One region of the Desulfosporosinus acidiphilus SJ4 genome, then DNA from elsewhere that is predicted to be linked to it. Evidence: a T-box and tRNA genes for the amino acid it is inferred to sense, from the RefSeq annotation. Region 1 holds a T-box; the other holds one or more tRNA genes.

Evidence for each region. The T-box of region 1 lies ahead of DESACI_RS20605 (valine--tRNA ligase). A T-box ahead of a tRNA ligase gene usually reads a tRNA of that ligase, here a tRNA-Val.
Region 2: it has a tRNA-Val gene. The T-box ahead of DESACI_RS20605 (valine--tRNA ligase) is inferred to sense a tRNA for this amino acid. The anticodon was not compared.

What each region holds. Positions count from the first base shown of each region.
Region 1 covers NC_018068.1:4,466,364-4,481,598, reverse strand. The annotation lists gene DESACI_RS20640 (sodium:calcium antiporter) at 1-584, shown strand, start outside; gene DESACI_RS20635 (DMT family transporter) at 736-1,599, opposite strand; gene DESACI_RS20630 (ferritin family protein) at 1,932-2,639, opposite strand; gene DESACI_RS23270 (TIGR04086 family membrane protein) at 2,809-3,636, shown strand; gene DESACI_RS20620 (nitroreductase family protein) at 3,833-4,363, shown strand; gene DESACI_RS20615 (hypothetical protein) at 4,413-4,646, shown strand; gene DESACI_RS20610 (FMN-binding glutamate synthase family protein) at 4,801-6,234, shown strand; T-box leader at 6,422-6,643, shown strand; gene DESACI_RS20605 (valine--tRNA ligase) at 6,699-9,359, shown strand; gene DESACI_RS20600 (bifunctional folylpolyglutamate synthase/dihydrofolate synthase) at 9,382-10,707, shown strand; gene DESACI_RS20595 (DUF47 domain-containing protein) at 10,891-11,517, shown strand; gene DESACI_RS20590 (inorganic phosphate transporter) at 11,510-12,517, shown strand; gene DESACI_RS20585 (SPOR domain-containing protein) at 12,659-13,357, shown strand; gene DESACI_RS20580 (redox-sensing transcriptional repressor Rex) at 13,508-14,140, shown strand; gene cimA (citramalate synthase) at 14,764-15,235, shown strand, end outside.
Region 2 covers NC_018068.1:101,735-116,969, forward strand. The annotation lists gene DESACI_RS00490 (multiheme c-type cytochrome) at 1-992, opposite strand, end outside; tRNA gene DESACI_RS00495 (tRNA-Glu) at 1,244-1,319, shown strand; tRNA gene DESACI_RS00500 (tRNA-Val) at 1,331-1,406, shown strand; tRNA gene DESACI_RS00505 (tRNA-Asp) at 1,414-1,489, shown strand; tRNA gene DESACI_RS00510 (tRNA-Tyr) at 1,509-1,592, shown strand; tRNA gene DESACI_RS00515 (tRNA-Met) at 1,610-1,684, shown strand; tRNA gene DESACI_RS00520 (tRNA-Gln) at 1,724-1,798, shown strand; tRNA gene DESACI_RS00525 (tRNA-Lys) at 1,803-1,878, shown strand; tRNA gene DESACI_RS00530 (tRNA-Gly) at 1,885-1,959, shown strand; tRNA gene DESACI_RS00535 (tRNA-Arg) at 1,969-2,045, shown strand; tRNA gene DESACI_RS00540 (tRNA-Thr) at 2,064-2,139, shown strand; tRNA gene DESACI_RS00545 (tRNA-Leu) at 2,145-2,229, shown strand; tRNA gene DESACI_RS00550 (tRNA-Ser) at 2,244-2,334, shown strand; tRNA gene DESACI_RS00555 (tRNA-Asn) at 2,343-2,417, shown strand; tRNA gene DESACI_RS00560 (tRNA-Ile) at 2,419-2,495, shown strand; tRNA gene DESACI_RS00565 (tRNA-Gly) at 2,502-2,575, shown strand; gene DESACI_RS00570 (CoA-binding protein) at 2,772-3,167, opposite strand; rRNA gene DESACI_RS00575 (16S ribosomal RNA) at 3,730-5,297, shown strand; tRNA gene DESACI_RS00580 (tRNA-Ile) at 5,525-5,601, shown strand; tRNA gene DESACI_RS00585 (tRNA-Ala) at 5,688-5,763, shown strand; rRNA gene DESACI_RS00590 (23S ribosomal RNA) at 5,894-8,807, shown strand; rRNA gene rrf (5S ribosomal RNA) at 8,925-9,040, shown strand; gene DESACI_RS25325 (hypothetical protein) at 10,051-10,173, opposite strand; gene DESACI_RS00610 (glycosyltransferase family 2 protein) at 10,803-12,032, shown strand; tRNA gene DESACI_RS00615 (tRNA-Val) at 12,124-12,199, shown strand; tRNA gene DESACI_RS00620 (tRNA-Asp) at 12,321-12,396, shown strand; tRNA gene DESACI_RS00625 (tRNA-Phe) at 12,410-12,485, shown strand; tRNA gene DESACI_RS00630 (tRNA-Gly) at 12,487-12,561, shown strand; tRNA gene DESACI_RS00635 (tRNA-Cys) at 12,573-12,646, shown strand; tRNA gene DESACI_RS00640 (tRNA-Leu) at 12,659-12,746, shown strand; tRNA gene DESACI_RS00645 (tRNA-Val) at 12,751-12,827, shown strand; gene DESACI_RS00650 (IS110 family RNA-guided transposase) at 13,698-14,804, opposite strand.

The DNA of each region.
Region 1 (15,235 bases):
AGCAGTATAAGAACATAGCGGCGTGGTTATTAATTTCAGCTTATATTATTTACGTCTTCCTTACTTTGCGTTCCAACAGGGGTGTGCATAAAGAAGAAAAATTAGCCTCTTTATACGTTGCGCGTAACGTGGATGATCCTAAAATAAGCTCAATTATCTTACAGATTTTCATGGCCTTAGTAGCTATTGTCTTCGGAGCCAATGGCTTTGTTAATGCCGTTCAACCGCTTGCAGTATCTTTGGGGATACCGGTTTTTGTCCTTTCATTAGTAATAACTCCGGTAGCGACAGAGCTGCCGGAGAAGTTTAACAGTGTTCTTTGGATCTTTCGCGGCAAAGATACCTTAGCCCTTGGTAATTTGACAGGCGCAATGGTTTTTCAGAGTTCAGTCATTCCGGCGATCGGAATCATCATGACATCCTGGAAATTGGACCCCTTGGCCCTTTGGAGCGCTTTATTATCCGTTGGTTCTGCGATGATCCCCTTAGTTTCTCTTCGTCGCAAAGGAGCCATCCATCCCACGGGTCTCTTAATGGGAGGTGTCTTTTATCTGATGTTTATTTTGACGGTACTACGTTATTAGAGCCTTACAAGACTGCCTAAACCCTGGACTTTTAAATGCGTGAAAGGGGCCGTGTGAAAACACAGCCGAGAGAAACCGCGGAGTGAAAGGGGGACGGTCCTCTTAACACGAATGTGTTAAAAGGATCGTCCCCCTTTCACATGCACCTTTTTCAGTCCGAGCCGCTGAATTCGGCGATGAGCATGCCTGCGAGGACTAATCCTGCCCCAAATAAGCCTTTAAGGGTTAACACTTCGTCTGCAAGGAAATAGGCCGATAAGCCTGCAAAGACAGGTTCCATAGAAAATATAATGGCGGTATGGGTAGAGGTTGTGAATTGCTGCATTTTCGACTGGACAAAAAAAGCCAGAGAAGTGGCAGGAATGGCGGTCACTAACAGTCCTATCCAAACATTCGCGGTAAAATGCAGTGGAGGTTGAGGTAAAATTACAGAGAAAATTCCGCTTAATATGCTTACCGTAAGGATTTGGAAGCTGGCAAGAACTGTAGCGTTTGTATCCGGAGCAAAACGTCCTACAAGATAAATGTGCAAAGCAAAGCTGACAGCACAGATCAGAACCATGATATCACCTTTGTTGAACTGAAAATGATCTCCTAAGGAAAGTAAGGCTAAGCCGGCTAAAGCGCTGAGGATGCCAAGCATCAGACTGGGGCGCGGGATTTTCTTAGTTGTTAAGGTGACTAAGGCAGGGACAATGACGACGGAAAGCCCGGTAATAAAACCGGTGTTGGAAACAGAGGTGTATTGCAGCCCGATTGTCTGCCATATGTAGCCTGAAGCAAGAAAAACACCGACAGCCATTCCTTTGAGAACGTTTTTTTTGGAAATATAAGCCCTTTGCAGCCAGAGGAAGGGTAATAAGCTGATAAAGGCAAGAAAAAAACGAATGGCCAGAAAAGGAAAGGGTGGAAGATCCGCTATTGCCCATTTCACAACAACAAATGTAAAACCCCAAATAAATGTAATGAGTAATAAGGAAAAATCAGCTCCCTGAGCCCGAGTTATTTTCAACACAATTCAGCTCCTTTGGGCAGTCAACCGCTAAGCGGCATGGATATTTAATAGTATAAAGAAAACTTAGCTGGCGCTAAGCCTCCGGCGAAAGCGGCAGGTTAGTTGCACTTATGCTAGAGGACGAAGACACTGTCTTCGCACGTATAAACTCTTCTTGCAGTATTTAACCAAAAGTTATACTTTCTGATAGTGCGAAAAAGGCCGCTGCGCAAGCGACGCAACAGCCTTTCTGCAATTAGAGATTGTCTTGCAACTGAAACCACGCAATTTTAGTATAACGGAAGGTAAGAGAACTGAAAAGAAGGAAATTTATCTTCTCTCGGGCATAACTATTAACCTATGGTACCTTCAGGGGGTGCTTGCTGTACTGATTGAATGGAATCGTCTGTGGGGACTGTGGCACAGTCGGTACAATATTGCTGCTTAGCCTGGCAGAAAAGATAGTAATGTCGTTCTTCGTCGGCCGCCATTTCGGTTAATATTTTTTGTATTTCCGGTATGGGTATTTTCTGGGCAAGTTCTAGGTAGTGACGATGGGCTTTTGCTTCGTCCTCAATATTATTGTCAAGAAGGGCGCAAAGCTCACTGGTGTAGTTGATGAAGCGAGAGCGCCAGTCAACCCAGTGTCCGCTGCTCAATGAACCGTACCTGGGATCAACCCCCAGATACCTTAAGGCTTGAGCCAGTTTTTCCAGATGACGCATTTCATCATAGGCAATAGGTCTTAACAGAGAATCGAATTCCGGGCGATCCAACAACACAGCCTGGTAAAGATACGTCGTAATTGCGGTTAGTTCTGAATCCGACCCGGCATAGGCCTCGTAGAGCCAAATGGCGTATGTAAAATTTGGTTCAGGTATTTCTCCGGGAGCAGGTTCCTGAGTTCTTGAAACAGGAAGCAGCAGTATCTGACCGGCGTAAATGCGATCGGGATGTTTAAGATGGTTAAGTTGAATAATCTCCGACATCTCGATTGAGTAGGCTCTGGAGATTTTATAAATAGTATCCCCTGCTTGCACTACATAGCGTGCATAATCCATTAGGACTCCTCCTTTTGCTATGGCATAATACACTATATTCGTAAAGTATGCGGCATGGTAATGGAATATTATGGAGATACATGGAATGTATCAGAGTGGTTCTGCGTATCTATAGAACGATAAGAGTTGTCCTAAAGATAGAAAATTCAAAAAGCAGGGAGGAAACTATATGCTTTCATTTGTTCTGAGGGGAATTACAACTGCTTTGCTGGTGACGCTTTTAACTCTTCTCGCTGGAATAGTTTGGGGAGCGATGGGATTAGGGGGGCTGAGCGTTTCTAATCTCGTAGATATTGGACTTCTGGCAAGCTGCTTAATAGGGGGATACCGAGCTTCTCGAGAAAGCGGGGAATTATTGCTGGGTGGAGTTACGGGAGTTGGGTATGTAACAGTAGGGACCCTCTTGTTGGCTTTGTTTCTGCCGATCAGAGTATGGGGCTTTATTCAAGTTTTGGGAGAAGGGGCGATTCTGGGAACTATTGCCGGGGCTTTTGGGGCAGGAGGTTCGCGGCGGGGAAATGTTAGAAGTGCATGGGCAGGCAGGAGGACAAAAGGTGATCAGTGGTCAAATTATAATGAATATGGACGTGAGGAACAGACGGGCCGTGATTTTGAGTGGGATACAAAGGACTTTGACTCATCAAAAGAAACTTTACCCGCCGGTGATGACATAGATGATGATTATTGGAAAACAGACTCGGATAAGGGAGCTTGTGATTCGGATTTAGGGATTGAATCTCGGCTGGATTTTGGAAAGGATTTTGAAAAAGATTATGAAACACATTATGAAACACATCCAGGGGCCAATTCAGGACCGTATTCGGGAGCAAATTTGAAGTCTGATATAGCCGGCCATTTAAGCTCTGATTTTGGAGCGAATTCGGAGATTGATTGGCCCTGGAATAGGAAGCGTGAGAGTGCAAAGCCGCGAAAAACAGAGCCTTTAAAACTTGAGCCATCTCAGGGAATGAAGGAAGATAAACCTTGGTGGGAGTAACTTCTGTGCTTGCATTTAATTAGAAAAAAAGTTAAAAATATATTCCGTCAAATGAATTCCGAGAAATAATTTCCCGAAACAACGTTAAGGAGAAGGAATCATTAATCTTGAGGAGAATTCTGAAAGGAGAATTCAGAATTGAGAACAATGGAGACATAATTGCGAAAGTTCCCTAATGAGAAGGAGGCACTTGATGATGAATTTTCTTGAATTAGCTCAGACCCGCAGAAGTTTGCGTACTTATCTCGATAAGCCTGTAGAGCGTGAAAAGTTGGAATACGTTCTGGAAACAGCCCGTTTAGCACCTTCTTGGAAGAATATGCAATGTTGGCGTTTTATTGTTGTTGAAGACGCAGCAGGAAGAGCAGCGCTGGCCGAGACCATGGGAGAAACAAATCCTGGACGAAAAGCCTTAACGGGAGCGCCTATTGTTATCGTGCTCTGCGCAGTGCCTAAGGAATCGGAAATCTGGGAAGGTAAAGATTTCATGATGCTCGATGCGGGGCTTGCCATGGAACATCTTGTTTTAGCTGCGACAGAGCAGGGGCTTGGCACTTGCTGGCAGGGCTTGTTCACGGAACAAAAGGCTCGAGAAGCCCTGCAGATTCCTGAGGATGTTCGGGTACTAGCCATGACTCCGCTGGGGTATGCAGCGGAGGAACGACGCCCGCGGCCCCGCAAAGCTATGTCGGAGATTGTTTTTCACGGTAAATGGGGTCGGGAATAACAGCAAGATCAGGATGAGGACGAAGGAACGTTAAGTAACATTAAGTAACATGATGGATTTCAGAGGTGGAACTATCCGCCTCTTTTTTTATATCCTCAGACCTCCGTGCCCTGATGCGCTGCCATTGATGAATGAAAGATTAATTTTCCAGGGCGCTAGCATAAGTACGACTAACCAGTTGCTGGCAAGACGAGAAGCGGATGAGCTAATCGTCATACTGCAACTTATTATGCATACTCCTGCTGTGCAGCCGAGTGCCTCTGGAGCCAAACAAGTGCGATAGTCTTCACTGGAAACTATCGGTAGAGCGGGATGAGACCGCCGGCCTTGAATAGCAGCGTTATTGACCGTTGTCCAGCCGGTTAAATGAATATTCTTTGATATGTGGTACAGACTATGAATAAATCGAAGCCTTATATAATGGAGGATTGGCATTGTTGCTTCAGACTGCTCTGCTCGTTATCGCTCTTTCAGCCTTAGGAGCATTCTTGGCAGGAGTTTTACTCTTGGGATTGCTGTTTTTTATAGGCAAACGGTTGTTTCGCACCATTGTCCAGCGGCTTTTCGGCTTGGTGATCGAAAGGCTGCTTGAAGATAAGTATCATGAAAATCTGATGGAGCTATGGAGTGCTGTACGCCGCACTTCGGTACAAACAATCTTGGAAATCAGTTTACGAGCAGAAAAAGGCAAGCTTATTGAACGCCCTCTCGGTTCTCCCAGACGATTTCCTCATTTCGATACTTTAATGTTTGTTCCCGGGCAGATGGCCCGCCTGCCTAAAGAAGCAAACGTAGCTGTTGATATGAAAGTGACTCTTGGGCCCAAAGCACAAAAACCATTAACGATAGAAACTCCCCTGATGATTTCAGGCATGGGGTACGGAATAGGACTCAGTGAACAAGCTAAGCGAGCCTTGGCAAAAGCCGCTAAACAACTTCAAACGGCCACGAATTCCGGAGAGGGTCCTTACTTGGCTGAGGAACGTCAGGAAGCGGGAAAGTTCATTTGGCAAATAAGCAGAAGCCCCTGGGGGCATTCTCCTGAGGCTATAGCAGCGGCAGATATGCTCGAAGTTCAGATGGGACAGGGGACACGTATGGGTCCTTTTACCGTTGAACCCAATGCTGTCAAGGGAAAGGCTCAAAAACTCATGGGTATCTCTCCCGTGGAAACATTAGTTACCCCTGCGGTAATCCCGGGAATTCAAAGTCCCTGGGATTGGATCAAGTACGTTAAGGATTTAAGAGGAGAAGCAGGAGGTATACCTATTGGCCTCAAACTCATGGCCACCGGTGCGATCGAAAGAGATTTAGCAGTGGCTTTAGAGGCGGGCTTTGATGTGATTGTTGTTGACGGGGCCCAGGGCGGCGCCTCGGGGGCTTCTCCCATGATTTGTGATGATTTAGGGATTCCCAGCTTACTAGCCTTAGTTCGGGCGGAACGATTTCTTTGTGAGCAAGGTGCCCGTAAAGAGGTGAGCCTGGTTGTTGCCGGTGGGTATGCGACCAGCGGTGAATGTTTGAAAGCCTTAACTCTGGGAGCCGATGCGGTCTATTTAGGAACCGTTCCCTTGTTTGCCTTAGTACACCGGCAAATTCATAAAATACTTCCCTGGGAACCTTTAACTCAATTGGTTTGGTACAATTCTCCCTATAAAGATCGGCTTGACATTAATTTAGCCAGCCAAAGCGTTGCCAACGTTTTCAAGTCGATGACTTTGGAAATGGAGGAAGGTGTACGGGCTTTGGGAAAAACGTCTTTGTCTGAGCTGGGCCCCAATGACCTTGTAGCTTTGGATGATTGGACGGCCAAAGTAACCGGAGTAAAACCTGCTTATACATACCAGGAAGTGTTTGGTTCCAAAAAATGACAGCAGAGCCCATGAACTAACGAATTCTACATCTTAAGGACGGCGAGTACCAAGGTTGTCGATACTGATTCCTGAATGCTGAGTCCTAATGCCGCCCAAAATGGTTACAATAAAATAAAAGGACTAAACCCTATAAATTTTGACATTAATTAACCTTCTGAGTATAATGTATTCAAATCAAATATTGGTAAACCCGGTGATTGTGAGGAATAGCATCAGGATACCGTTCAGAGAAAAGACTAGGAGCTGAGAGGTCTTTACGGTAAAGTGCTTGGGTCGCACAGGAGGGGCAGAGGGGAACGGAGTACTTTCTGACGGAAAACCCGTTAGGTAAATGAGAGTGAAATGCCATGCTGTAAGGTTGTTTCACTGAAATAAGGTGGTACCACGATCGCTTTTCGTCCTTTATCAGGATGGAAAGCGTTTTTATATTCAATTTTGGGAAGGGGTTTTGAAATAATATCATGGATGAAACTAAGAAAACGGAAATGATAGAGATGGCTAAGGCTTATGACTCGAGCCAAGTTGAGGGAAAGTGGTATCAATTCTGGGAGGAGAATGGATTTTTTCATTCGGAGGTCGATGACACGAAAAAGCCTTTCAGTATTGTCATGCCGCCGCCGAATGTTACGGGAGCTTTACACTTGGGCCATGCCATGGATGGAACGATCCAAGATATTTTAACAAGATATAAACGGATGCGCGGCTTTAATACTCTTTGGCTGCCCGGAACAGATCATGCTGGGATCGCTACTCAAGCGAAAGTAGAGGCTCAGATCGTTAAAGAAGGTACAAGCCGGCAGGAACTTGGGCGGGACAAATTCCTGGAACGGGTCTGGGATTGGAAACAACAGTATGGCGGACGCATTACCCAACAACTTCGGCGTTTAGGGGCTTCCTGTGACTGGGACCGAGAACGGTTTACTATGGACGAAGGCTGTTCAAAAGCGGTGCGGGAAGCTTTTGTATCCTTGTATCGTAAAGGTTTGATATACCGCGGGAATTATATCGTCAATTGGTGTCCAAAGTGTCATACCACCATTTCCGATATCGAAGTGGAGCATGTGGACAGCGAAGGACACTTGTATCATTTGAGTTACCCTGTAAAAGACAGCTTAGAAACCTTGGTTGTTGCCACCACAAGGCCGGAAACGATGCTGGGGGATACGGCAGTGGCTGTCCATCCGGAGGATGAGCGATATCAGCATTTAATCGGCAAAACCCTGATTTTGCCTTTAGTGGACCGGGAAATCCCGATTATCGCCGATGAGTATGTGGATCGGGAGTTTGGCACCGGCGCTGTGAAAATTACCCCGGCTCATGATCCTAACGACTTTGAAGTAGGGCTGCGTCATCAGCTTCCCCAAATTGCCGTAATGGATAAAGAAGCCAGAATGAATGAACAGGCTGGAAAATATCAAGGGCTGGATCGCTTTGAAGCTCGCAAGGCAATTGTCGAAGACCTGAAAACAGCAGGAGTCTTGGTTAAAATTGATAACCATGCCCATGCTGTAGGTGAATGCTATCGTTGTTCGACGGTGATTGAACCTATGGTCAGCAAACAATGGTTTGTGAAAATGGAGCCTTTGGCCAAGCCGGCCATCGAAGTTATTAACGACGGGCGTCTGGGGTTTGTGCCGGACCGTTTTGATAAAATCTATCTGGGCTGGATGGAAAACATTCGTGATTGGTGTATTTCGCGTCAGCTGTGGTGGGGACATCGTATACCGGTATGGTATTGTGAGGATTGCGGTCAGGAGATCTGTGCGCAAGAAGACCCGACGAACTGTCCCTCTTGCGGAAGTGAGCATCTGAAGCAAGATCCGGATGTCCTGGATACTTGGTTTTCCTCGGGACTTTGGCCTTTTTCCACCATGGGCTGGCCGGAAAAAACACCGGAATTGCAGCAGTTTTATCCGACAACGGTGTTGGTTACCGGCAGGGATATTATCTTTTTCTGGGTCGCGCGCATGATCTTTATGGCTATGGAATTTATGAAAGAAGTGCCTTTCCCGAAGGTAATGATCCACGGCCTGGTGCTCGATGCAAAAGGCCGTAAAATGAGCAAGTCTCTGGGCAACGGGGTTGACCCCATTGAAGTGATTGAACAGTATGGAGCGGATACGCTGCGTTTCATGTTAATTACCGGCAACACCCCGGGCAATGATTTGCGCTTCCATCCGGAACGACTGGAAGCAACACGGAATTTCTGCAATAAGATTTGGAATGCTTCCCGCTTTGTTCTGATGAATTTAGAAGACTACGAGGCCGGGCCGCGGGGAGAACTTACCCTGGCAGACCGCTGGATCTTAACGCGTTACGCCTCCACCATCGAGAAAACCACAGAAGCTCTGGAAGCCTTCGATCTGGGCGAGGCCGGCAGAATTCTCTATGAATTTATTTGGAATGAATTCTGTGATTGGTATATTGAACTCAGTAAGCCCCGGCTCTATAACAAAGAAGATGCTCTCGCCCGACACACCGCTCAGTCTATTCTCCTCGAAGTTCTTGAAGGGACACTGCGTTTGCTGCATCCCTTTATGCCCTTCCTGACGGAGGAAATCTGGCAAAACCTCCCCGTTCAGGGCAAAAGCATTATGATGCAGTCATGGCCCGAAGTACCAGCCTATCATGACGAAGAGGCCGTGAAAAGCATGACTCTTCTAATGGAGGCGATTAAAGCAATTCGTAATATCCGAGCTGAAATGAAAGTATCGCCCGGCCAAAAAGTAGAGATTCTGATGCTTGCCTCCGATGCAAACCAACGCCGGGTTTTGGAAAATGGAAAAGCGGATATTCTAAAGTTAGCCGGTGGGGCGAGTGTGGAACTGTTCGAAACCATGGCTGAGAAACCCTCACAGGCAGCAAGCGCTGTTTTAGAAGGAGTGGAAATTTATCTTCCTCTGAAAGGCCTTATGGATCTGGATAAGGAAATAGCCCGTTTAGAGAAGGAGATAACCCTCGTACTTGGTGAACAAAAGGTTCTGGAAGCCAAACTCAATAATCCGGGCTTTGTCGGCAAGGCGCCGGCAGCTGTTGTGGCTAAAGAACGCGAAAGGGCGGAAGGCTTAGCCGCTCGAAAAGCAGCTTTAGAAGAACGTCTGAAGGAATTGCAGCAGAGTTAATACGTTACAGGGGGGAAACGAGATGAAATCAATGGAACTTGAGCATACGTACCAAGCTAGTCTTGATTACCTTGTCAACCTAACAACTTTTGGGATGAACTTTGGCTTGGAGAGAATCCGAGAACTGCTTAAAAGGTTAGGGAATCCGGAAAAGAAACTGCAGGTTGTTCATGTGGGGGGGACCAATGGCAAAGGCTCTACGACAGTTATGGTTGCCCGAATATTACGGGAAGCGGGTTATAAGGTCGGTGTTTTTACCTCTCCTCATCTCCATGATTATCGTGAGCGTATAACGATCAATGGACAAATGATTCCTAAAGAATGGGTAGTTCAGATGATTTCCATTCTCCGTCCCCATTTGGAGGATATGGTTGCCGAAGGATTTGAACACCCTACAGAATTTGAGGTAAGTACCGCCCTGGCCTTCCTTTATTTCGCTCAAGAAGAAATTGATTATGCAATCGTTGAAGTTGGCCTGGGAGGAGCTATTGATTCCACCAACGTGGTAACTCCTCTAATTTCGGTCATTACCAATGTAGCCATGGATCATATGGATTATCTGGGTCCTGATGTGGTATCTATTGCCAAAGTTAAGGCGGGAATTATTAAACCGGAGTCTTTGGTCGTCACAGCAGCTCAGGATCCTGATGTTATTCAAGTGTTGCGTGATACGGCGAAAGCCAACAATGTACCCCTCTTTATCGTGGGTGAGGATGTTCACTGGGAAAGTATATGGAGCGGTGAACTGGAACAGGAATTTGATCTTGTGGGGCTGCATTCTACGTATTATAAATTACGTCTGCATCTTATTGGGCCTCACCAATTGCGCAACGCTGCAACGGCCGTGACGGTCTGTGAACTTCTGCAAAGCAACTGCGGAGTGATTATTCCGCGGGAAGCTGTCTATGCCGGGCTGCGTAATGTTGAATGGCCGGGACGATTAGAAATGCTTTCTCTTAATCCTAAAATTCTTTTGGATGGGGCTCATAATGTTGATGGGGCCCGAGCCTTAGCAGAGGCGCTTCCGCTTTATTCCCGGGACCGCCTTATCCTCTGTATGGGAATGCTGGCAGATAAGGAACGGGAAAAGGTTGTGGATATGCTTGTACCCATGGCGGAAGAGATTGTTATAACCCGTCCCAATTCTCCGCGGGCTGGGGATTGGTTAGCCTTAGGGAAGCTTGCTGAACAGCACGGACGTCCGGTTCAATGTATTGAAGATCCTAAAGAGGCCGTTATCTACGCCCTGAGTCGTCTGGGAGAAAAGGACATGCTCTGTGTTACGGGTTCCCTCTACATGCTTGCAGATGCCCGTCAAGCCCTAATTGAGGAGTTAAAGAAAAAATAACATTCACTTAACATAGTTTTAGAGCAAGGGCCTGATACTTGCCGCCTTTTTATGAACTGTTTCGAAAAACTTAATATATTTTTTACACAAACCCCCAAAGATTTGATACAATGTTTCGTGGAGTGTCCTAGTGATTTTTGGCTTTCCAGGAGAATTGAAAAAATAGGTTGGGGGTTATTTCGTATGTTCGGTTTGTCACCAAAAGAGGATAAATTTTATTTACTCTTCACCCAAAGTACCCAGATCGTCTCCAAAACCTTAATAAGGCTCCAAGACATCATGCAGCAAGACTCTGTTTCCTCGGAAGATGCGGCTCAAATGCATCGATTCGAACATGAAGCAGATAATGTCACAAATCAAATCATGGAACGTCTTAACTCTACCTTTATCACACCCCTAGATCGTGAAGACATCTACAAACTTGCGCAAGTATTGGATGATATCGTCGATTTCGCCGAAGGCACCGTAGAACGCATGCTCTTGTACCGAACAGGAAAACCTTCCCTTGGAGCTCAGGAACTGGTACATTTAGTGGGACTGGCAACTCAGCAAATCCAAGCGGCTTTTGCGTGTTTAGGCAACATTCATTTTAAGAAAACCACGATTTTGGCGGCCGCTGAAGAAATCTATCATTTAGAGAGCGCCGGAGACAAGCTCTATCGCCAGGAAGTGGCGAGACTCTTCGAATTTGAGAAGGATCCTATCGAAATTATTAAGTGGAAAGAGATTCTAGAGCATATTGAAACGACGCTGGATCACTGCGAATCTATCGCCGATCTTCTCAAAAGTGTGGTTCTGAAATATGACTAATATTGGCGCATTGTTAGTAATTGTTGTCTTTTTAGCCTTAACCTTTGACTATATTAATGGATTCCATGACACTGCCAATGCCATTGCCACCAGCGTATCAACACGGGCCTTGAGTCCTAAACATGCCGTTGTTTTGGCTGCGGCCTTTAATTTACTGGGTGCTTTGGTCAGTACAGGAGTGGCCCAAACCATTGCTAAGGATATCGTTTCACCGACGTTAACGACGCAAGAGGTCATTATAGCGGGTTTGCTGAGCGCCATTACTTGGAACCTTTTGACTTGGTATTTAGGAATTCCCAGCAGTTCTTCCCATGCAATTGTCGGAGGAATTGCCGGTGCGGCGGCAGCGAAAGCCGGATTTGCAGTTCTGCATTGGGAAGGCTTAGGCAAAATCATTACGGCCTTAATTTTCTCTCCGATTATCGGTATGATCTTAGGTTTTATCATTATGAAAGTGTTGAACATATTTTTCGGCAGTTTTTCACCATCGCGAGTTAATCATGGATTTAAGAAAATGCAGCTTCTTTCCGCAAGCATGCTAGCCTTTAATCATGGTTCCAATGATGCCCAAAAATCCATGGGGATTATAACAATGACTCTCATTGCCACAGGAATTCAGGCTCAGACAGTTCTGGCGCCTCCCCTTTGGGTTAAACTGGCTTGTGCTCTGGCTATGTCCCTTGGGACTGCCGCTGGGGGATGGAAAATCATTCATACCATGGGTGGCAAGATTTTTAAACTTGAACCTATCAACGGCTTTGCCGCAGATTTAAGTTCTTCCATTGTTATTTGGACTGCTACGGTATTTCCAAGCCTGCACCTCCCGGTATCGACGACGCATGTGGTTTCGGGTTCGATTATGGGGGTGGGCAGTGCGAAGAGAGTTTCGGCTGTACGCTGGGGCATTGCCCAACAAATGCTTATCGCTTGGGTTGTGACAATTCCCACAACTGCGGCTATTGCTGCCTTATACTATTTCGTTGTTTCGAGAATAATGTAAAAAAAAGAAATTTAAGAGGGGTCTGCAATAAACGACTGAAAGTTTACTGCAGACCTCTTTTGAATTTTGAAGTCTATTTTTTGAATTCATAACATATCTTCCGTTAGAAGGGTTGTCCGGCCCTGCGGAAGGGGAAGAGGCATGAAAAACTTTGAGCGTCTGCGCATCCTCGCGGCGTTGGTCTTGGGAATCATCGGCCTAGGTTTATTGACTTGGGGAATCGGAAAAGTATACTTAGAACTTGTCGGGCATTCGGGAGGAATAACTGCTCAAAAAGTAAAAAACGGCGGCCGCCCAGCAGATCAAACAGATATCTTCGTGTTGTCTAAAGCAACGTTTTGGACCTGCCAGATTGGTATTTTTAAAAGCGAAGAAAATGCTCAGTCTTGTCTAAAACAACTTAAGGAATTGTCCTATTCCGGTGGGATAATCAGTCATAATCCCTGGATTGTTGTCCTTGGCTTAGGTCACACAGCCGAGGAATTAAACGGATTGAAGCAGGCTCTGGCAGAAAAGGGAATCCACGCCTTAATCAAACAAGTGAAACTTCCGGAACGGACATTTCGAGTGACAGGAAATGGCTCTCACTTGACGATGGAACTTCTGGCCAATGTAAATGCAATTTTGCAGGAGGGGATTAATTCTCAAAGATTAGCCGAAGAATTTCAACTATGGAACAGTCTTGCCGGAGATTATTCTCCATCACAATTAGTTCAGCTTCACAATATCTATAATCTGCTTCGAGAGAAAAGTGATCCGGAAGAACAACATTTACTTGGATTATCCTTGTATTTTGAAGCAATGAGGATTATAAATAAGTTTTCTGGAAATAATAGTTAGTAGGCCGAAAAACATCCAAGTTAGGATCTAAAATGGTAATCGGTAATATTCTGAAGATTACAAATTGGAACTATTTGCGTTTTTGGTCAATAGTGATATAATTAACATAACTATCTATATTAATTATCAGATGAGAAATGAGGGAACTTATTGAAAACGCTAAAAATCCCGGAGGCCACGATTATTCGACTCTCAGTTTACTCACGACATCTGACAGACGTCGATAGAAAAGGAATAATTACCACCTCATCAGGGGATATCGCAGAAGGAGTCGGTGTCAGCCCCGCACAAGTCCGGAAAGACCTGGCTTATTTTGGAGAGTTTGGAACAAGGGGTGTGGGGTATAACGTCAAAGATCTCCGTCAACATATTCTTAGAATTCTTGGTTTAAGTGTTGACTGGAGTGTTGCTTTGGTCGGGGCCGGGCACTTAGGTTTGGCGTTAAGTTCATACAAAGGCTTTCGTGAGAGAGGGTTCATTATCACCAGTATTTTTGATTCGGATCCAAGCAAGGTCGGAACAAAAATCGGTGATGTGGAAGTCTTGCCGATTGAACAACTGGAAGAAATTACGAGACAAAACCAAACGCAAATCGGTATTATAGCCGTACCATCGGCGGTAGCTCAAGATATTGCAGATAAACTTATTAAAGCCGGCGTGCAGGCAATCTTGAATTTTGCACCGGTAGTTTTGAATGTTCCGCCTGAGATTGAGCTGCGTAATGTTGATCTTGCCGTTAATCTTGAAGTACTTACCTTTAACGTAGGGGCCCAAAGATTTTAGGCTTGAAACGTGCCGAACTATTTCTATACTAATACTTAAATACTCAAGGCCAATGAGTTCGGGGAAGGCAGTGAAGTGCGTGAACCGTTCTCATTGTTGTTTCCAAAAACGGTTTATGCGATTATTTTTGCTATCTATCTACCCATACCAGCAATTATGTTAATTAAGTAAGTTTTGATAAATGCAGTTACATAAATATAATACCGTCAATTTAATAAATATAATACCAACATAATTTATTCGGTTTTTTAAAACCCCCATTTCTATAAGCGGGGGTGGGCCCTTCGTAAACTTCAGGTGGGGTAGAGTCCCTATCTGAACTCCGATGTTCAGCTTTAACTGAACGTGTTCACTAACATAGCTACTGGCGTCTGCCCAAAGATACAGCTAATATAGCTAATAAGATACCTCTATGGAGATTGTGCTGTTGTACATTAAGGCGTTTGTGTCATATAATAGAGCATAAGAAGTGTGTCAAGGGTTCCGCCGCTGGGGTCTGGACCGAGCGACACAGGTTGGAATACCAACTACACCGTGTGGGACAAAAGCCCCGTGGAAGTTCTTTAGAACGGCTGCGGGGTTTTAAGTACTAGTTAGTCTAGTTTCGCCAGAGGAGGAGAAAGATGGGTCGCGACGAGGGTAAAAGAAAAATAACAGTTTATGACACAACCTTAAGAGATGGAGCTCAGGGAGAAGGGATTCATTTTTCGACTCAGGACAAGCTGAGTTACGTCGAACGGATTAAGGAGATGGGCAGCCTCTATGTGGAAGCAGGCTGGCCGGGAGCTAATCCGAAAGATGATAATTTTTTTCAGCTTTTAAAAGAGCAGAACATTCCCATGACACATATTGCTGCCTTTGGGAGTACTTGCAAAGTCAATGAGTCTCCGGAAAATAGTGAGATTCTACTTAAGTTGGTGGCTTCCGGAGCTCAAACGATCACCATCTTTGGGAAGGCTTGGGATCTGCATGTCCGTGATGTCTTGAGGACAAACTTAGCGGAAAACCTCCGTTTAATCCGTGAATCTGTTTCCTTCCTGGTCCAACAGGGCCATGAAGTTTTCTTTGATGCAGAACATTTTTTTGATGGATTTA
Region 2 (15,235 bases), 560 kb from region 1:
GTTTTTATATTTTCATTGCCTTTTAAGACGACCTTATCCGCATTATCATACATAGTGTTAATAGATGACTTGGCATGGCACTCTAAACATACAGTTTGCATATTAACTCGATGCGCCTCCCAATCAACTCGTTTTTGCGCTTGCGCTGGGGTCAGGAACCAACTTAGGCGTTGACCGGGATCATGGGTTCCTTGAGCGGCACCAAATGAAGCCATATGGCAGATTGCGCAAGTGGGCGCATCAAAGTTTTTGCTGGAAAGAGTTCCAACGGGAGCATTCCAGGCCCAGGTCGATCCCTTGTTGGCATAGATTGTTCCATGGATTGACTCATCATAGATTTCTTTTTGAGGATGGTCGGGTCCAAGGTGGCAAGACTCACAAATCTCAGGTTTGCGGACTTGCTCTAAAGAAAAGGTGTGCCCTTCATGGCATTTGGCACAGTCACCAAAGGATCCGTCAGCGTTTGGTTTTCCGATTCCATGGCATACTTCACAGGCCATTTTTGTAATATCAGGCCCTTCCATATGATAAAGGTCATTATATTTGCCCGTCGATGAAAGGCCATAACGTTTAAGCTGGGCATCTGTAAAAGCGGATGCTCCGGTCTGGGCATACCAAGCTGGTGCACTATGCCTGCTATGGTCAAACTGAGTAGATTGAGCAGGATGACAGCGAGAACAACTTTGAGGCGTCGGGCGAAGGACGATATTATTGTCATAATGATTTACAGTCTGTTTTCCCCCTGGATCTCCTCGATGACAATCGATACAGGCTACTTTATTAGCAGCATGTTTACTTTCACCGTATTGCTTAACAACTCCAGGGGTCGTTTGATTATGACAAGAAAGGCAGCTCCCCCCATTTCCCGCAAACGAGGCAGAGGCGGTGGGATTAGCTTTATTAGAACTGTTCCATACTGAGAAAAGATAACCTAGTCCTATGGTTATGATTAATGCTAAGATTAAACTTCGCCAAAATTTATTGCGGCTCATACAGCCCGGATTAACCGGTGCACCTCCTTAACCAAAAATTTATCTGCTTTCTCATTGCGGGTAGTATTTGTTTTCTTTTGTAGGATATACTTCACAAATTAACGTCTATAATTTGGCAGAAATACAATATAAATCTAAAAAGGGCTATCAAAGGAACGAAAAAGTCTCAAAAAAAATCCCAAAAAAAATCACAGATAGTTGTTGACATTTTAATCTCCGTCAGCTATACTAAAAAAGTTCCGAAAAACAGTGGCCCGTTGGTCAAGCGGTCTAAGACATCGCCCTTTCACGGCGGCTACACGGGTTCGAATCCCGTACGGGTCACCAATATTTGTTTCGGGTGATTAGCTCAGCTGGTAGAGCGCCTGCCTTACAAGCAGGATGTCGGCAGTTCGAACCTGTCATCGCCCACCAATATTAAGGCCCCGTGGTGTAGTGGTTAACATGCCTGCCTGTCACGCAGGAGATCGTCGGTTCAAGTCCGATCGGGGTCGCCATATTTCAAGTTAATAATGTGGGTAGGTGGCCGAGTGGTTAAAGGCGACAGACTGTAAATCTGTTCCGCGAGGTACGATGGTTCGAATCCATCCCTGCCCACCACTTATCATCACTCTTATCGCGGGGTGGAGCAGCGGTAGCTCGTCGGGCTCATAACCCGAAGGTCGTCGGTTCAAATCCGGCCCCCGCAACCAAGCTATTAAGCCTTGGCATGTTCCGGGCTTGATATATATTGGGGTGTCGCCAAGCGGTAAGGCACCAGACTTTGACTCTGGCATTCGTTGGTTCGAATCCAGCCACCCCAGCCATAATGAGCCATTAGCTCAGTCGGTAGAGCACCTGACTTTTAATCAGGGTGTCCCGCGTTCGAGTCGCGGATGGCTCACCAGCACTCGCGGGTGTAACTCAGTGGTAGAGTGTCACCTTGCCAAGGTGAAAGTCGCGAGTTCGAATCTCGTCACCCGCTCCAAATGAAAATGCGCTCGTAGCCCAGCTGGATAGAGCGTCTGACTACGAATCAGAAGGCCGGGAGTTCGAATCTCTCCGAGCGCACCATTACCATGGGATCATATTGCCGTTGTAGCTCAGTTGGTAGAGCGTATCCTTGGTAAGGATAAGGTCACCGGTTCAATCCCGGTCAATGGCTCCATATTTGCGGGAGTGGCGTAATTGGCAGACGCGCACGTTTGAGGGGCGTGTGGGTAACTCCGTACGGGTTCAAGTCCCGTCTTCCGCACCACCAAGCAATTCTCTGGAGAAGTACTCAAGTGGCTGAAGAGGACGGTTTGCTAAACCGTTAGGGTGGGTAACTGCCGCGAGGGTTCAAATCCCTCCTTCTCCGCCATAATATATTCCTCGATAGCTCAATGGTGGAGCAACCGGCTGTTAACCGGTAGGTTGTAGGTTCGAGTCCTACTCGGGGAGCCATGGCAGGGTAGCCAAGTGGTCTAAGGCAAGCGGTTCATACCCGCTCATCCGAGGGTTCAAATCCCCCCCCTGCTACCAGAATATGCGGGTGTAGCTCAATGGTAGAGCACTAGCCTTCCAAGCTAGCTACGTGGGTCCGATTCCCATCACCCGCTCCAATTAAAGAAATACCGCACTTTATGTGCGGTTTTTTTTATACTATTAGAAAGTATAACCTTTGGTTGTATACTGCAAGAAGAGCTAATTCGTGCGAAGACAGTGTCTTCGTCTTCTGGCATAAGTGCAACTAACCTGCCGCTTCGCCGGAGGATTAGCGCCAGCTAAGTTTTCTTTATCCTCGGAAAAAGCCATTTCCTATTTAATCATATTTCTTGTTTCAACTAATACGCATTCATGGTGGATTACGGCAATCCCGTTAGATTCTCCGTCTTCAATGGCTTTAGTGCTTTCACTGCCAGGCTGCATCCACACCCGTTTTATCCCAAGAGAAATGCATTCTTGAACAATTTGTTCTGTAATTTGAGGCGGGACAATAATGCTAACCGCATCGGGCTTAAGTGGTAAAGCAGAAAGCGCCGGAAAACAGGGATCTCCGTCAATGCTGTTAAGCTTTGGGTTAATCGGGAAAACTGTATAACCTGCCTTTTTAAGCTGAACATAAACTTTATAACCAAACTTGGAAGTGTTTTCCGAAACGCCAATTACCGCCCAGCTTTTTTGGTTTAAAAAGTCATTAATGTTGCCATTCATTCTTTTTCTCCTTTCTTGTACTACTCGTAAGTATAACTTTTGGGCGTTTACTGCAAGAAGAGTTAATACGTGCGAAGACAGTGTCTTCGTCTGCTGCATAAATGCAAATCGACAGCCGCTCATGACAATAGTCAGCGAGTTTATTGCCGCACTGCGACTCACTATATTCTGCAGTGTGGATTGACTCAGTATCCTCAGTATTGAGGAAGCTAATAATATTGTAATGGAAAATTAGGTAAATATCAAAATTGAGTTAGTAGTTGTTTTTTGTTGTATTTGTGAAAATTTGTTCTGGAAAAATTTTATAAAAATAAAAGCAAATATAATAGTTGACAAAGGGACTTTAAAAATGCTATTATAGTTAAGCGCCGCAGGACATGTTAATAATATACTTCTACATTACATGCTCTGTGGAAACGGTTAAACTTAGTTTCACTAAGTTACCCATGGTCTTTGAAAACTAAACAACAAGGACAGCCAATGAGAGAAACTCGCAAGAGTTTCAAAAGAATCATGAAATCATGAGCAAGAAATCATCTTCTTTCGAAGAAGTTGAATAACTTTTTTGGAGAGTTTGATCCTGGCTCAGGACGAACGCTGGCGGCGTGCCTAACACATGCAAGTCGAACGGAAACAAACTCTAAGTTTACTTAGAGTGCGTTTTAGTGGCGGACGGGTGAGTAACGCGTGGGTAACCTGCCCATAAAACCGGGACAACTCTTGGAAACGAGGGCTAATACCGGATACGCTTAAGAAGCGGCATCGCTTTTTAAGGAAAGATGGCCTCTGAAAATGCTATCGCTTATGGATGGACCCGCGTCTGATTAGCTGGTTGGTGGGGTAAAGGCCTACCAAGGCGACGATCAGTAGCCGGCCTGAGAGGGTGAACGGCCACACTGGGACTGAGACACGGCCCAGACTCCTACGGGAGGCAGCAGTGGGGAATCTTCCGCAATGGACGAAAGTCTGACGGAGCAACGCCGCGTGTATGATGAAGGTCTTCGGATTGTAAAGTACTGTCTTTAGGGAAGAACGGTCTCTTCAGGAATATGGAGGAGACATGACGGTACCTAAGGAGGAAGCCCCGGCTAACTACGTGCCAGCAGCCGCGGTAATACGTAGGGGGCGAGCGTTGTCCGGAATTATTGGGCGTAAAGGGCGCGTAGGCGGGTATTTAAGTCCGGTGTGAAAGATCAGGGCTCAACCCTGAGAGTGCATCGGAAACTGGGTATCTTGAGGACAGGAGAGGAAAGTGGAATTCCACGTGTAGCGGTGAAATGCGTAGATATGTGGAGGAACACCAGTGGCGAAGGCGACTTTCTGGACTGTAACTGACGCTGAGGCGCGAAAGCGTGGGGAGCAAACAGGATTAGATACCCTGGTAGTCCACGCCGTAAACGATGAGTGCTAGGTGTAGGGGGTATCGACCCCTCCTGTGCCGGAGTTAACACAATAAGCACTCCGCCTGGGGAGTACGGCCGCAAGGTTGAAACTCAAAGGAATTGACGGGGGCCCGCACAAGCGGTGGAGCATGTGGTTTAATTCGACGCAACGCGAAGAACCTTACCAGGGCTTGACATCCTCTGAACTCTCTAGAAATAGGGAGGTGCCCTTCGGGGAGCAGAGAGACAGGTGGTGCATGGTTGTCGTCAGCTCGTGTCGTGAGATGTTGGGTTAAGTCCCGCAACGAGCGCAACCCCTGTATTTAGTTGCTAACACGTCAAGGTGAGCACTCTAGATAGACTGCCGGTGACAAACCGGAGGAAGGTGGGGATGACGTCAAATCATCATGCCCCTTATGTCCTGGGCTACACACGTGCTACAATGGCCGGTACAGACGGAAGCGAAGCCGCGAGGTGAAGCCAATCCGAGAAAGCCGGTCTCAGTTCGGATTGCAGGCTGCAACTCGCCTGCATGAAGTCGGAATCGCTAGTAATCGCAGGTCAGCATACTGCGGTGAATACGTTCCCGGGCCTTGTACACACCGCCCGTCACACCACGAAAGTCTGCAACACCCGAAGCCGGTGAGGTAACCCGCAAGGGAGCTAGCCGTCGAAGGTGGGGCCGATAATTGGGGTGAAGTCGTAACAAGGTAGCCGTATCGGAAGGTGCGGCTGGATCACCTCCTTTCTAAGGAGAACGGTTTAGAGCTTAGGCTTTAAACGAACATCCTATGGGTCGATGCTCTTAGAAGAAAACGAAGGTTAAACTTAAGTTTTAAATAAGAGATCAAAAAAGAGTCGCAAGGCTCAAGCCGAGGGATCGGCAACTCATTGGCAAAGCTGTTGTTTAGTTTTGAGAGACCAGAGCATTGTTTGTCGTGAGAACAACGAACGATAGCATGGGAACTCAAAAATGGGCCTGTAGCTCAGCTGGTTAGAGCGCACGCCTGATAAGCGTGAGGTCGGTGGTTCGAGTCCACCCAGGCCCACCAATTCTAAGTGGAACGATACGTCGTGGCTTGTGTACGAAATACGATCACTTGGACCACGAGGAACGTCAACTAAGAGAAAAAATTTTGGGGGTATAGCTCAGCTGGGAGAGCACCTGCCTTGCAAGCAGGGGGTCAGCGGTTCGATCCCGCTTACCTCCACCATTCATTTTAAAGACATTCATGTTCTTTGAAAACTGCATAGAGAAACAATTTCTAGTAAGTCAAAGGAAACATCACCTCAAAACGACGTATCAACAAAGTTTTGAGAAACCCTAACGTAGTATAGATTTTAGGTCAAGCTACTAAGGGCGTACGGTGGATGCCTAGGCGCTAAGAGTCGAAGAAGGGCGCGGTTAACAGCGAAATGCCACGGGGAGTCGTAAGCAGGCTTTGATCCGTGGATACCCGAATGGGGCAACCCCACCGGAGTCATATCCGGTGATCTGCAGTTGAATACATAGGCTGCCGAGGACAACCCGGGGAACTGAAACATCTAAGTACCCGGAGGAAGAGAAAGAATCATCGATTCCCTGAGTAGCGGCGAGCGAAACGGGAAGAGCCCAAACCAATCCCTTCGGGGATTGGGGTTGTAGGACCCTCTTTTAGGAATGGATCTCTAGCTGAAGAAGACTGGAAAGTCTCGGCAGAGAAGGTAACACCCCTGTAAGTGAAAGGGAGACATTCTGTGAGGGAATCCTGAGTACCGCGGGACACGTGAAACCCCGTGGGAAGCAGGGAGGACCACCTCCCAAGGCTAAATACTACTTAGCGACCGATAGTGAACCAGTACCGTGAGGGAAAGGTGAAAAGCACCTCGGAAGAGGAGTGAAAAAGAACCTGAAACCGTACGCTTACAAGCAGTCACAGCACTTCGGTGTAGTGGCGTGCCTTTTGTAGAATGAACCGGCGAGTTACGGTATGCAGCGAGGTTAAGGCGAAGAGCCGGAGCCGAAGCGAAAGCGAGTCTGAAAAGGGCGACGAGTTGCATGCTGTAGACCCGAAACCGTGTGATCTACCCATGGCCAGGGTGAAGGTGGGGTAAAACCCACTGGAGGCCCGAACTCACTGTCGTTGAAAAGGCAGGGGATGAGCTGTGGGTAGGGGTGAAATGCCAATCGAACACGGAGATAGCTGGTTCTCCCCGAAATAGCTTTAGGGCTAGCCTCAATTGATGAACCATGGCGGTAGAGCACTGAATAGGCTAGGGGCCTTACCAGGTTACCGAACCTTATCAAACTCCGAATGCCACGGTCTTAAGATTGGGAGTCAGACTGTGGGTGATAAGATTCATAGTACAAAAGGGAAACAGCCCAGACCATCAGCTAAGGTCCCAAAGTATACACTAAGTGGGAAAGGATGTGGAACTGCACAGACAACCAGGATGTTGGCTCAGAAGCAGCCACCATTTAAAGAGTGCGTAATAGCTCACTGGTCGAGTGGTTCTGCGCCGAAAATGTAACGGGGCTCAAGTGTATCACCGAAGCTATGGCTTGCACGTTTACGTGCAGGGGTAGGGGAGCGTTCTAAATGCAGGGAAGTCATTCTGTAAGGAATGGTGGAGTGTTTAGAAGTGAGAATGCCGGTATGAGTATGCGAAAAGACAAGTGAGAATCTTGTCCGCCGAAAATCTAAGGTTTCCTGGGGAAGGCTCGTCCGCCCAGGGTAAGTCGGGACCTAAGCCGAGGCCGAAAGGCGTAGGTGATGGACAACTGGTTGAGATTCCAGTACCACCGAGAAGCGTTATTAACAATGGGGAGACACAGAAGGATAGGTTAAGCGTGCCGTTGGTCGAGCACGCCCAAGCGAGTAGGAGGTAGGGTAGGCAAATCCGCCCTGCGATAACTCTGAGACGTGACGGGGAGCGAAACATAGTAGCGAAGTAACCGACTCCAAGCTGTCAAGAAAATCCTCTAGTGAGTGACTGGGTGCCCGTACCGCAAACCGACACAGGTAGATGGGGTGAGAAACCTAAGGCGCGCGAGAAAACCCTCGTTAAGGAACTCGGCAAAATGGCCCCGTAACTTCGGGAGAAGGGGCGCTCACTGCAAGGTGAGCCGCAGAGAAAAGGTCCAGGCGACTGTTTAACAAAAACACAGGTCCCTGCGAATCCGCAAGGAGAAGTATAGGGGCTGACACCTGCCCGGTGCTGGAAGGTTAAGAGGAGAGGTTAGCCGCAAGGCGAAGCTTTGAATTGAAGCCCCAGTAAACGGCGGCCGTAACTATAACGGTCCTAAGGTAGCGAAATTCCTTGTCAGGTAAGTTCTGACCCGCACGAAAGGTGTAACGATCTGGACACTGTCTCAACGAGGGACTCGGCGAAATTGTAATACCCGTGAAGATGCGGGTTACCTGCGACAGGACAGAAAGACCCCATGGAGCTTTACTGCAGCTTGACATTGGATTTTGGTATAAAATGTACAGGATAGGTGGGAGACAGAGAAGCTAGGGCGCCAGCCTTGGTGGAGTCGCCGGTGGGATACCACTCTTTTTGTACTGAAGTTCTAACTAGGTCCCCTGAATCGGGGATTAGGACAGTATCAGGCGGGCAGTTTGACTGGGGCGGTCGCCTCCTAAAGAGTAACGGAGGCGCCCAAAGGTTCCCTCAGCGCGGTTGGAAATCGCGCGCAGAGTGTAAAGGCAAAAGGGAGCTTGACTGCGAGACCTACAAGTCGAGCAGGGACGAAAGTCGGGCTTAGTGATCCGGTGGTACCGAGTGGAAGGGCCATCGCTCAACGGATAAAAGCTACCCTGGGGATAACAGGCTTATCTCCCCCAAGAGTCCATATCGACGGGGAGGTTTGGCACCTCGATGTCGGCTCATCGCATCCTGGGGCTGTAGTAGGTCCCAAGGGTTGGGCTGTTCGCCCATTAAAGCGGTACGTGAGCTGGGTTCAGAACGTCGTGAGACAGTTCGGTCCCTATCCGTCGCAGGCGCAGGAAATTTGAGAGGATCTGTCCCTAGTACGAGAGGACCGGGATGGACGAATCACTGGTGTACCAGTTGTCTCGCCAGAGGCACAGCTGGGTAGCTATATTCGGATCGGATAAGCGCTGAAAGCATCTAAGCGCGAAACCGGCCTCAAGATGAGATTTCCCACAGTGAGAGCTGGTAAGACCCCTGAAGGAAGATCAGGTTGATAGGCCGGATGTGGAAGCACCGTGAGGTGTGGAGCTGACCGGTACTAATCGGTCGAGGGCTTGACCTAATTGAACTACGGCAGGAACGTGGCTCAGTGTTTCCGAAGAAGACGAAACTAGAAAGAAGACTCTATGTGGTTTTGAGAGAGCAGGGTTCTGTAAAAGAAAACTGAAAATCTCAGAGATCTGGTGATCATGCCGGAGGGGTTCCACCCGTTCCCATACCGAACACGGAAGTTAAGACCTCCAGGGCCGAGCATACTTGGGGCATAGCCCCTGGGAAATTAGGTCATCGCCAGGTAAACAAGCGAAAGACTGCCTTATGGGCAGTCTTTCTGTGTTCATAGTAAGAATTATGTAGGCATATTAAGTTAATTACAAGAAGGAAGTCCGGGGTTCCACCCGTTCGATCCACGTTGCAGGAGTCTGCGTTACGGGACGCAACGTGGCGAAAAGCTCGTCCGCTTTTCGTATACCGAACACGGAAGTTAAGACCTCCAGGGCCGAGCATACTTGGGGCATAGCCCCTGGGAAATTAGGTCATCGCCAGGTAAACAAGCGATAGACTGCCAATTATGGCAGTCTATCTGTGTCTATAACAAGAGATATAAAGCAAAACTACCGGGGTTCCACCCGTTCGGACCCACATTGCAGGAGAATGCGTTACAAGTCGCAATGTGGCGAAAACCTCGTCCGGTTTTCGTCACGTTGCAGGAGTTTGCGTATGGGGACGCAACGTGGCGAAAAGCTCGTCCGCTTTTCGTATACCGAACACGGAAGTTAAGGATCTACACTGCAAGAGAATGCGTTACGAGACGCAGTGTGGCGAAAGCTCATCCGCCTTTCGTTCCAGGGCCGAGCATACTTGGGGCATAGCCCCTGGGAAATTAGGATCCACACGGCAGGAGTCTTCGTCACGGGACGCCGTGAGGCGATAGTCTCCACCGGAGACTATCGTATCGCCAGATAACAAGCGATAGACTGCCAATTATGGCAGTCTATTTGTGTTCTTCAAAATCGCTGTCTATGAAGCTCTATTTACAACGTGATACAGAAAGATAAGGATTATCAAAGTAACTGGTTGATTATCAAACTTAGGCCGTATTTTGAGCAAACAAAAAGACTATCTCTGTGAGGCAGTCTTTTTGTAATGAGATAATTTGATAAGTAATCCGCGCAAGGTAAAGTCCTTTGAATAAAAATGGTTTAAGCTAGCTGCATTAATAATTAAGTAAGGCAATAGACTTTTATTATTGCCGCTCATACAATACTGCTGAAAAGCTACGCGCTATTAGGGCAGTATAGGTAAGATTAAGTTGGCAATTGTTCCGGGTGAATTTCCTTTTCATGTTTTGCTGCTTCGTAGTTAAAAAGGAACCTTTGGTTGCAGTAAGAACAGTGAATAAATTTACCATCCGATGATGGAATTGGCATATTAACCACCTCCTTGGTTTCGATTCTAACCATCTTTATAAGAATTTAAACTTAAATACTTAAGTAAATAATCTTTTTTTTATAAAGCGGGTCATAAAGTAGAATTGAGGTGAAAAGATATGCGGCGAAGATGGATTGATATCCTATATATTGAATTCTATTGGTGGAAACGAGACATAATTCGACATTTTAAGTTGGATACACTAACTGGCATATCGGGTATACTATTTGTATGCTCAAGCGTTCTTTTCTTGATCATTTTAGGAAGTGCAGCAGCTCATATTTTTCGTAATTTCATTCCATGGGTCTCTGGTTCACGCATAGGAGATGTTTACTGGCAATCAATTAGTTTTGGTATCAAGGCCGCGTTAACATTTATGGTCTTTTGTGGTTCACTAATTGCTTTTATTATCTTCAAAATAATGAAGCAATCGTAACCATAAAAAAATATTATAGTTCTAACTTGTCGAGTTGGAAAATAAACGTAAAAAATAGATAATGTGGATTTACATCTTAACAAGAATCCTTGCATAGGTTCAATTCGTATGTTAAAATTTATAGGTTAGAAGGAGGTCAGATAGGTGGATTTGTTGTCCGGGCTTTCAATTAAACAGTTATTTGACGTTATTATGATTCCCGTCCAAATAATAATAATATTTTTGACCTTTTATTATTTTGTCCTGTCTATATTTGGATTGTACAGAAAACGTGAGGTTAAAATAGTAACTCCCGAGAAGAGTTTTGCCGTTGTTGTCGCTGCTCATAATGAGGAGGCAGTGATTGGACCTCTCGTTGAGAATCTTAAAATGCTTGAGTACCCCAAAGAGCTTTTTGACATCTTTGTGGTGGCAGATAATTGTACTGATAAGACGGCTTTAATAGCACGAGATGCGGGGGCTATCGTACATAGACGTTTTAATACAGAAAAACGCGGCAAGGGATATGCTCTTGAATGGATGTTTTATCGTCTCTTTAAAATGGAACGTCAATACGATGCTATCGTGATTTTTGATGCAGATAATTTAGTCAAAGAAAACTTTCTCTTCGAAATGAACAGTAAACTTTGCCAAGGACATAAAATAGTTCAGTGTTACTTGGATTCTAAAAATCCAATGGACACATGGGTGACCAACACATTTTCAATTGCATTTTGGGTTACAAACAGATTGTTGCAACTTGCGAGATATAATACGGGGCGGTTGTCAAACGTTCTTGGTGGGACAGGCATGTGTATTTCAACAGATGTTTTGAAAGAATTTGGCTGGGGAGCGACGTCTCTGACTGAAGATCTTGAATTTAGTATGAAGGCTTTATCACATGGAATAAAAACTACATGGGCACATGATGCGGTAGTCTATGACGAGAAACCGTTAACTTTTATGCAATCTTGGTATCAAAGAAAACGGTGGGCTCAGGGTCAGGTGGATGTAGCAGGACGCTATTTCTTCCCCTTAATAATTAAAGGTATTCGCGAGCGAAAGATTATGTATTTTGATGCCGCTATTCACCTTTTTCAACCCGCTCTTGTTATGATTGCAACTTTTTTTATGATGACGAACCTTATCTCAGGTTTGCAATCAAATTATAGTAATATCTTTACATTGGTCATGCCTTGGACGGGGTGGCAGATATTGTCTTCGATTCAATATATCTATCCTGTTGCAGCTTTAGCGCTGGACCGCATTCCCTGGAAAGCCTATATAGGCCTGATTCTCTACCCTTTGTTTATCTATAGTTGGATTCCGATTGTCTTTTTAGGATTCGTCCATCGCAAAGATAAGCAATGGTCCCATACAAAGCATACTCGCTCAATTAATATTGAAGATGTTGTAAAGCAGAAAAAAGTATCAACAAGCTAGTGAGAACCTTGCTAGGTAATGGGAAAAGGGTTTAAAAAAATGTTTTGACATAGGGGACTTTTTTGTGTATACTGATATTCGTCAGTCGCCTGGGTGATTAGCTCAGCTGGTAGAGCGCCTGCCTTACAAGCAGGATGTCGGCAGTTCGAACCTGTCATCGCCCACCAAAAAACTTAGTTTGAGGTAGATGAGACAGTTCAGTTCATTCCTAAGTGACTTTGGTTAAAGCTTGATGACTTAGGGGTTATTGTTCGAACATCGAGCATTGTACCTCGGTTGACGAAAGATGGCCCCGTGGTGTAGTGGTTAACATGCCTGCCTGTCACGCAGGAGATCGTCGGTTCAAGTCCGATCGGGGTCGCCATTTTATAATTTTTGCCTCGGTAGCTCAGTCGGTAGAGCAGAGGACTGAAAATCCTCGTGTCGGCGGTTCGATTCCGTCCTGAGGCACCACGCGGGTGTAACTCAGTGGTAGAGTGTCACCTTGCCAAGGTGAAAGTCGCGAGTTCGAATCTCGTCACCCGCTCCATTCACTTACGTGGCGGCATAGCCAAGTGGTAAGGCAGAGGTCTGCAAAACCTTTATCCCCAGTTCAAATCTGGGTGCCGCCTCCAAATATTTTAACTGCCGATGTGGCGGAACTGGCAGACGCACGGGACTTAAAATCCCGCGGGTTAATAGCCCGTACCGGTTCGATTCCGGTCATCGGCACCATTATGGGTTTGTAGCTCAGCTGGTTAGAGTACCGCGTTGACATCGCGGGGGTCGGAGGTTCGAGTCCTCTCAAACCCACCATTTACACAAAAACAAAAACCTTGTAGTCCTTGGTATTAGGGATTACAAGGTTTTTTATTATATCTGTGGAGAGTGACCAACCAAAATAGAGAACTTGTAATTATCCCTTAATATCTGTTAATCTGAAAGTATTCCTAAGCAGACTGACAAAGCGACAGACGCTCATTTTGAGGGGTTTCCCCCCTATAACCTTAGAAAATATATCACGGTTGCTTCCCTAATTATTAAAGAAGGGCGTTGCCGCTCCACTATTGTGAAATGATAACCCTTTTGGCTGTTTGACCCTGATTTGGGTATTCCGAGTTAAGTTTTTAAACATCCCCTCTGGTGAAGGAGGCGGGTTAGTTGCACTGATATGAACGAGACTGTCAACTAGCCCCGTCTTCTTTTTTAAAATTTTATTGGTAAAACCTTATTTTGGGCACATTTTGGTAACACTATAGGTAGCTCTTGCCAATCTTAGAGGATAGGGCAATGCTGGAGAGCAACCTGAGCGCTAGATTGGTTTCTGCTGCAATGAGGAATTGGGAACAAATTGTTCCCTTCCTTTTTAAATTGCAGGAGAATTTAAAGCGTTAAACTCTTGGGGCGAAGCCCCAACATTCTTTTCTGCTGATTTAAAAACACGGCACGAAGGCAAACGATTTACATCGACGATGAGCAGTCTGATATTCGTGGATTTTCACATTTTATCGCTTCGTCTGGGGAGCTGCCACGAACTTATGGCGTGCGTTCAGTTTGTATAACAAACCTAGCAACAAGTGCAACTCGTGGATTCTCCTTTACGGACTTTTCCTTTTGCCTACGTGCCCTACTTTTAATTCGCACCTCTTATAATCCAAATTCTTTAATAATCATCCTTCACCAAATTTAGGATGCTTTTTCAACCTCACATGCTATCGCCCAAACAAAACCCGCTAATTCTCTTGCAACGGCTGCAATTACTTTCCCACTTGGTTTTCCTCGCCCCATTAATCGTTTATATTTCCGATGTAACCGGTCTTGGGCCTTCCATGCAATCATTGTGATCTCTGGCGGTTTCCCTTGCTGCCTTTTACGAATCTCCCCCTTTATCGCAGGTGTATAACGATAGCTCCAGGCGGCTTCAATCAATATACGTCGTACATGAGCATTTCCCGTTTTGGTCATCTTTCCCTGATGACGTGTTTCTCCCGTCGAGCGCTCGCTTGGAACCAACCCAGTATAAGACATTATTCGTCGGGCACTGCCAAACCGTGTAAACGATCCAATCTCAGCAACTAAACTGGTCGCTGATAGCTCTGCCACACCTCGCAGGGTTTGCAGCGCTTGAATCATCGGGGCATGAACACTATCTGTCGCCTGGTCATGAATTTCTGCTTCAAGCCGTTTTATGCGCTGTTCAATCTCGTCTAAATGGTGAAGGTACTCTTGAAATACTGTACTCTGTGCAGCACGGCTGAACTTCAGAGCGTCCAGCCAATCCCGATAACCTGCTGTCCACTTTTTTATGCCTGCCGGAGGATTTAAGTCATATCGCAATAAGAATTTCGTTAATCGATGCCTTGCTCGAAGCTGATCCTCTTTTGAATCCTCTCGAGCACGAACTAAATCTCGCAAAGCTTCATCATCCTCAGTAGGAACATAAATGGGGGTTAATTCTCCAGCACGAAATAATTGAGATAAGCGAATAGCATCACGACGATCGGTTTTTACACGTTCTCCAGGTTTTGTGGGAATCAAAGAAGGAGCTACAACGCTACATTCGATGCCCAGACTAAGCAATAATCTATAAAGTGGATACCCCGTAGGGCCAGCTTCATAGCAAACTTTGAGTTGTCCCGGTGTTCCTAACTGTTTCATTAACTTTCTAATCGATTCAGAGTTATTTTGGCAAACACCCCAGTAGCGTGGGGCTTCTCTGCCCTCATCGGCAATTGCAACTGCTATTTTTTCTTTGGATACGTCTAAACCTACGTATTTTGTGTTATCCTTCATAGTAACGGCTCCTTTCGCATTTCAGCTCTGTTTTGGTAATCATTAACATGTATAGCATTACCAAAAATAACCTGTGTGCTGCGAATTGGGGCCGTCTCGTTCATGATAACTTATGCTAGAGGAAAGCAAGAAAACTAAGCCTCAGCTCGCCAGTGTCTTTTTCTATGCCCTCACATAAAAGATAGTGGGCCATGATACTACTCCGCCGTTTCAGACCAGAGAAGGCATTGTAGGGCGTTTCCGAAGCCGGATATACCATGTGCAGCAGTGGCCGAGTCGCAGTCCCGTGCCTCAGAAGCGGTATATACCGTGTTTACGGTCCGAATTTTACGGCCCTGTTGTAATCTCTCCAGCGATTAGAGCATTTACAACAGGCCAAACGGTTCTGGTAGTAGAAGACTCCGCTTTCAGGGTTCTGTTTTGCTTTGCTT